Sporomusa sphaeroides DSM 2875: one gene and its partner. Each later gene encodes a partner of the first gene's protein in a complex. Links are inferred from orthologs where the notes say so. Each region holds a gene or a part of one and is shown on either strand. Other genes may lie near its edges. The genes, in order: nusB and rpsJ.

The links.
Region 2: the proteins of nusB (region 1) and rpsJ are in contact, whole or in part, in a solved structure (PDB 3D3B), measured with the Escherichia coli proteins. The link is inferred for Sporomusa sphaeroides DSM 2875 from one-to-one orthologs.

What each region holds. Positions count from the first base shown.
Region 1 is NZ_CP146991.1:2,222,196-2,225,398, forward strand. What follows is about bases 106-2,981. They hold nusB (transcription antitermination factor NusB), read left to right. Parts: upstream 106-1,271; coding sequence 1,272-1,691; downstream 1,692-2,981. Other genes in these bases: SPSPH_RS10325 (Asp23/Gls24 family envelope stress response protein), read left to right, coding at 106-280; amaP (alkaline shock response membrane anchor protein AmaP), read left to right, coding at 471-1,010; SPSPH_RS10335 (DUF2273 domain-containing protein), read left to right, coding at 1,013-1,249; SPSPH_RS10345 (O-sialoglycoprotein endopeptidase), read left to right, coding at 1,688-2,650; xseA (exodeoxyribonuclease VII large subunit), read left to right, coding at 2,845-2,981. In the rest of the region: more of SPSPH_RS10325, read left to right, coding at 1-105; more of xseA, read left to right, coding at 2,982-3,203. UniProt on the Escherichia coli protein: Part of the processive rRNA transcription and antitermination complex (rrnTAC). The complex forms an RNA-chaperone ring around the RNA exit tunnel of RNA polymerase (RNAP).
Region 2 is NZ_CP146991.1:516,745-519,779, forward strand. The notes cover bases 74-2,781. They hold rpsJ (30S ribosomal protein S10), read left to right. Parts: upstream 74-1,125; coding sequence 1,126-1,437; downstream 1,438-2,781. Other genes in these bases: tuf (elongation factor Tu), read left to right, coding at 74-968; rplC (50S ribosomal protein L3), read left to right, coding at 1,453-2,094; rplD (50S ribosomal protein L4), read left to right, coding at 2,164-2,781. Also shown: more of tuf, read left to right, coding at 1-73; more of rplD, read left to right, coding at 2,782-2,790; rplW (50S ribosomal protein L23), read left to right, coding at 2,790-3,035. UniProt on the Escherichia coli protein: Involved in the binding of tRNA to the ribosomes. Part of the processive rRNA transcription and antitermination complex (rrnTAC). The complex forms an RNA-chaperone ring around the RNA exit tunnel of RNA polymerase (RNAP).

The DNA of each region.
Region 1 (3,203 bases):
AATGAGCGCCGGTTTGGTGGGTGGCATTGCCGAAATGCTGGGTAAGAAAAATCTCTCTAAAGGTGTTAAGGTTGAAGTTGGAGAGAAGGAAGCCGCGGTAGATTTATATATAATTGTTGAATATGGTGTACGTATACCTGATGTTGCACTGCGAGTCCAGGAGAATGTTAAACGGGGAATTGAGTCAATGACCGGTCTGGATGTTGTTGAAGTCAATATTCATGTTCAAGGCGTAGGCTTTGCTCAGGACGTTAAAGAAGACGATATTAGGGTAAGATAAAGAAAACACGGCTTGCGCCGAGCCTTTGGCGACAGCGCAAACCGATGTTGCCCTTATCCTGCTTTTAAGAAAGTCATACTTTCTGTTAGGATAAAGAAAACACGGTAAACCAGTAGTCCGCCAAGTTTCAAACCATGGGATGGATTTGGGCTTGGCGGGACTGCCAGGTAAGGCAAAGAAAGGAGACGCTATGGGGATCATTGACCGCATTATGTTATCTATTTACACATTTTTCTTGGCGTTTTTATCGGTTGTCGTTATTCTCCTGTCTTTACGCCTTATTCCTTTGGAATTGGCGTGGACAAGTCTTGCTTATGTGTATGGTCAATGGGAAGCTTCGCTGGTTGGCGCTGTTTTTTTTCTCGTAAGCATCAGATTGCTGTTAGCCGGTCTCCGTTCCCGCAGAGTGAAGAATACCATTGTTCATCATAATGACATGGGAGATGTGCATATTTCTCTTATGGCTGTGGAAAATCTGGTGGAGAAAGTTGCCAGACATATTCGCGGTGTACGTGACATTAAAGTAGATGTTTCAATGGCCCATGAGAACATTATTGTTCGGATGAAAGTCAAAATCAGTCCGGAAAGTCATGTGCCGACCGTAGCTGCGGAGATTCAAAACCGTGTTCATGAATATGTAAAAAATACCGTGGGCATAGAATTAGCTGATGTTCAGGTTATGGTCGAAACCATTAGCAATGACTTCAAAACGAAACAGCGTGTTGAATAGGGGTGGCAGCATTGAACTCCAAATTGTTGGCAGAAATCTGGCAGAACCATAGCGGAAAAATGATTGGTGTTCTAGTGGGATTTGTCATCGGTATTCTCATCTTAATTTTTGGCTTTTTCCAGACATTATTTGTTGCTTTATGCGCTGCGGCCGGCTATGTAGTTGGCAAGCGAATTGATCAAAAAGAAGACATTATGGAAATATTGGACAAACTGCTGCCACCGGGTTACAACCGGTAGCTGCTTTGGAAAGAGGGACATTATGAGTCGCAGAAAGGCCCGTGAAATGGCTGTTCAAGCATTATTTCAACTTGATTTTAACGCCGGTGTTACCAGTGAAGAGGCACTTACCGCCGTCTTTAGCGAGCGTGAGGGAGCAATTAGCGAAACTACCAAAAGCTACGCAAAATCATTGGTGGAAGGCACCCAGAGCAACTTAGCCGCAATTGATAATTATATATCTGACCTATCACGGGAATGGAAAATTGACCGTATGGCCGGAGTCGACCGCAATATCGCCCGGATGGCTATTTATGAAATGAAATATAGTGAAGAACGCCTCCAGCCAGGTGTTGCGATTAACGAAGCCGTAGAACTGGCAAAAACTTTTGGAACCGAAGACTCAAGCCGTTTTATTAACGGAATTTTAGGGTCAATTGTAAAAAATAAGCAGTTATCATGAAGTATGTATTGGGAATAGACACTAGTTGTTATACTACTTCTGTTGCTATATTAGATGAGCAGGGAACGCCGGTTGCCGATTGCCGGCGCATTCTGGAGGTAAAAGCAGGTTCCCGGGGACTTCAGCAATCTGAAATGGTATTTCAGCATACACGTAATCTGCCGGATCTTTTTGCCCAGGCCTGTTTACCTGTCGGGAAACCTGTGAACTTCAGCGCTATCGGAGTGTCGGCTTTCCCCCGGCCTTTGTCAGACTCCTATATGCCGGCTTTTCTGGTGGGAGAAGGATATGCGAAAGTACTGGCTCTTAGTCAGGCTGTGCCCCTGCAGCGTATTAGTCATCAGGAAAACCATATTTTTGCCGGAATACGTTCAGCCGGCGGGCCTAAAACCGGCAGTTTTTTAGCTGTGCATCTATCTGGCGGAACAACCGAGATTGTTCGGGTATCACCTGCTGTATGTCCGTCTGCTGCCGGGCGGCTGAATATTGAAATTCTGGGTGGCAGTCTGGATATTCATGCAGGACAACTGGTTGACCGTATTGGCGTTCTGCTGGGCTTGACCTTTCCGGCCGGTCCCCAACTGGAGGCTTTGGCAGCCGCAGCCGGCGAGCCGGCTATCTATATCCCGGTGACTGTTCGTGGTGCCTCGGTTAGTTTTGCCGGGCCTGAGACCTATGTTCGCAGGCTGGTAGGCCAGGGCGCAGACAAAAGGGTAATTGCCGCCGGTGTTGAACTGTGTATTGCCCGTGCGGTCACTGCCATGATAAAATATGCTGTTGCCAATACCGGTTTAAACGATGTACTGCTTGTTGGCGGAGTAATGGCAAATAAGTGTATCCGGCAATATCTTGTCACCCAATTGGCAGACACCAATATAGCTCAATTATATTTTCCTGATATTATATATAGTCCGGACAATGCTACCGGGGCTGCTTATTTTGCTTTAAATTGCCGGTAGCTGCTCATGAATCCACCAATGCACTTTCCTGTGCATTGGATCAAAAAGTATATGCCAGGAAGTGGCACCCTGGTACAAAATTCTTTACCCAGACTTATGTCTGGTTTTTTTTACAATTATAAGTTATTATTATTAACAGTATGGTAACAGCTGTTACCATACAATAAATAAATTTGATGCCAGGTGGAATACAAATGAGTAATATATATACCGTTAGCGACCTGACAAAATATATCAAAAACTTGCTTGACCGGGATACCAGACTGATGTCAGTGTTTATCAAAGGTGAACTGTCTAATTTTAAAGCCCATTATTCAGGCCATTGTTATTTCACGCTTAAAGATGCCGGGTCCCAAATTAAAGGCGTCATGTTTAAAAGCCGCGCGCAATTTTTGAAATTTGAGCCGCGTGACGGACTTAAAGTTGTGGCCTATGGTCAGGTAACCGTGTTTGAACGGGACGGGCAATATCAACTCTATGCCGATCAGTTAATACCGGACGGGGTGGGGGAGCTGAGTCTTGCCTTCAATCAATTGAAAGAAAAATTGGCTGC
Region 2 (3,035 bases), 1.7 Mb from region 1 along the record:
ACGTTGACTGCCCGGGCCACGCCGACTATGTAAAAAACATGATTACCGGCGCAGCCCAAATGGACGGTGCTATCCTGGTTGTATCGGCCGCCGACGGCCCGATGCCGCAAACCCGTGAACACATCCTGCTGTCCCGTCAGGTAGGCGTACCTGCCATGGTTGTATTCTTAAACAAAGCCGACCTGGTTGATGACGCAGAACTGATGGAACTGGTAGAAATGGAAGTTCGCGAACTTCTCTCCAGCTACGAATTCCCTGGTGATGACATCCCGGTAGTAAGCGGTTCTGCCGTTAAAGTTCTTAACTGCGGCTGCGCTAAAGCCGAATGCGAATGGTGCGGTAAAATCCACGAGCTTATGGCAAAAGTGGACGAATACATTCCGACCCCGGAACGCGCTACCGACAAGCCTTTCCTGATGCCTGTAGAAGACGTGTTCACAATCACCGGTCGTGGTACAGTAGCCACCGGCCGTGTAGAACGCGGTGTGGTAAAAGTAAGTGATACCATCGAAATCGTTGGTATGACCGATAAACCGAAATCCACAGTAGTAACCGGTGTAGAAATGTTCCGGAAACTTCTGGATTCGGCAGTAGCCGGCGACAACATCGGCGCGCTCTTGCGTGGTGTAGAGCGTAAAGAAATCGAGCGCGGCCAAGTACTTGCCAAGCCTGGTTCCATTAAACCTCACACCAAATTCAAAGGCGAAGTATACGTATTGTCCAAAGAAGAAGGCGGCCGCCATACCCCGTTCTTCACCAACTATCGTCCGCAGTTCTACTTCAGAACAACTGACGTAACCGGTGTTGTAAATCTGCCGGAAGGTGTAGAAATGGTAATGCCTGGCGACAACATTCAAATGAGCATCGAGCTCATCACCCCGATCGCTATCGAAGAAGGTCTGCGTTTCGCTATTCGCGAAGGCGGCCGTACTGTTGGCGCCGGTGTTGTAACCGCTGTTACCGAGTAATAAAAAAAGTTTAACATAGTATCCGGCAAGGGCGGCGTGGCCGCCTTTTGCCAGGATATTGGACCGGCGATGACGTGGAAGGTGGCCCGCACGCGCGGGGAAATTTCCACCGAGAATGTCCGTTCAGAGAAACTGGGCGATAAGGAGGAATAAATAAATGGCTAAACAGCAAAAAATCAGAATCCGCCTCAAGGCGTATGACCACAAGGCGCTTGATCAAAGTGCGGCCAAGATTGTTGAAACCGCAAAACGTACTGGCGCTATGGTTTCCGGCCCTATTCCGCTTCCTACGGAGAAAAACATTTTCACTATTTTGCGTTCACCCCATGTCAACAAAGACTCCCGCGAACAATTTGAAATGCGGACACACAAGCGTCTTATTGACATCCTTGAGCCGACCCCCAAGACGGTAGATGCCTTAATGCGTCTCGACTTGCCGGCTGGTGTGGACATCGAAATCAAGCTGTAGGAGGAGGTGCGATAAATGGCTAAAGGAATTTTAGGAAAAAAACTGGGTATGACCCAAATCTTTACGGCTGAGGGTAGAGTTATTCCGGTTACTGTTATTGAAGCCGGCCCCAACGTCGTAGTACAAAACAAGACAGTTGAAAATGATGGCTACAATGCAGTGCAGCTTGGGTTTGGCGCTGTCAAAGACAAACATGTCAACAAGCCGATGAAGGGTCACTTTGCAAAGGCCAACGTCAAACCGGTAAAATTCATTCGTGAGCTGCGCCTGCCTGGAGCTTCTGAATATACAGTAGGTCAAGTTCTGAGCGCTGATGTATTCAGCGAAGGAGAACTCATTGATGTGACCGGTACTGCTAAAGGAAAAGGCTTTGCCGGCGGCATTAAGCGGCATAACTTTGCTCGTGGACCTATGGGTCACGGTTCCAAATCCCATCGTGAGCCTGGTACCATCGGTTCCAGAATGAGCGGTGGCGGTGGTAAAGTATTCAAAGGCAAGAAACTTCCCGGACGCATGGGCGGACAAAAAGTAACCGTTCAGCGCCTGCAAGTTGTTCGTGTGGATGTGCCCCGTAACCTGCTGTTGGTTAAAGGCGCGGTTCCCGGACCTAAAGGCAGTTTCGTTGTTGTTAGAAATACAGTAAAACCCGTTAAGTAATCTTAGGCTTGCGACTTTGCGGCAAACCGCAAAGCGTGGGCTCATAGCATCGAAAGGAGGATGTGCTATATGCCGAAAGTGGCAATATATGATATGACCGGTGCACAAACCGGTGAAATGGAACTCAATGATAACGTATTTGGCGTAGAAATAAACGAAGCCGTGGTTCATCAGGCTGTTGTTATGCAACTGGCAAGCCAGCGTCAAGGCACTCACGCGACTAAGACCAGAGCAATGGTACGCGGTGGCGGCAGAAAACCCTGGAAACAAAAAGGTACCGGCCGGGCACGGGCTGGCACCATCCGTTCCCCATTGTGGGTGGGTGGCGGCACTGTATTTGGACCGCATCCGCGCAGCTACAAATTCAGCATGCCGAGAAAAGTCCGCCGTTTGGCGATTAAATCAGCACTGACTGCGAAAGTGAATGCTGGTGGCCTGGTGGTTGTTGAAACCATTAATTTTGAAGCTCCAAAAACCAAAGATGTAATAAAATTCCTTGGTAACTTTGAAGCACAGGAAGCCAAAGCCCTCATCATCACCGCAGACAATGACGAGATTGTAGCAAAATCGTCCCGTAACCTTCCTGGTGTAAAAGCCATTGGAACTATTGGACTTAATGTATACGATCTGCTGCACCATGATAAAGTGCTGGTAACCAAAGAGGCAGTCGCCAAGATTGAGGAGGTGCTGGCATAATGGCAAATCCACGCGACGTACTTCTTAGACCATACATTACTGAAAAAACCACAGCATTGATGGCTGAAAACAAATACACTTTTGTTGTGCCGCTTACCGCCAACAAAATTGAAATTCGCCAAGCTGTTGAACAAATCTTCAAAGTAAAAGTTCTTGATGTTAACACAATCCGCGTAATGGGTAAAACCAAGCGGATGGGCAAGAACCTTGGCAAACGTTCGGACTTCAAAAAAGCCATTGTAAAA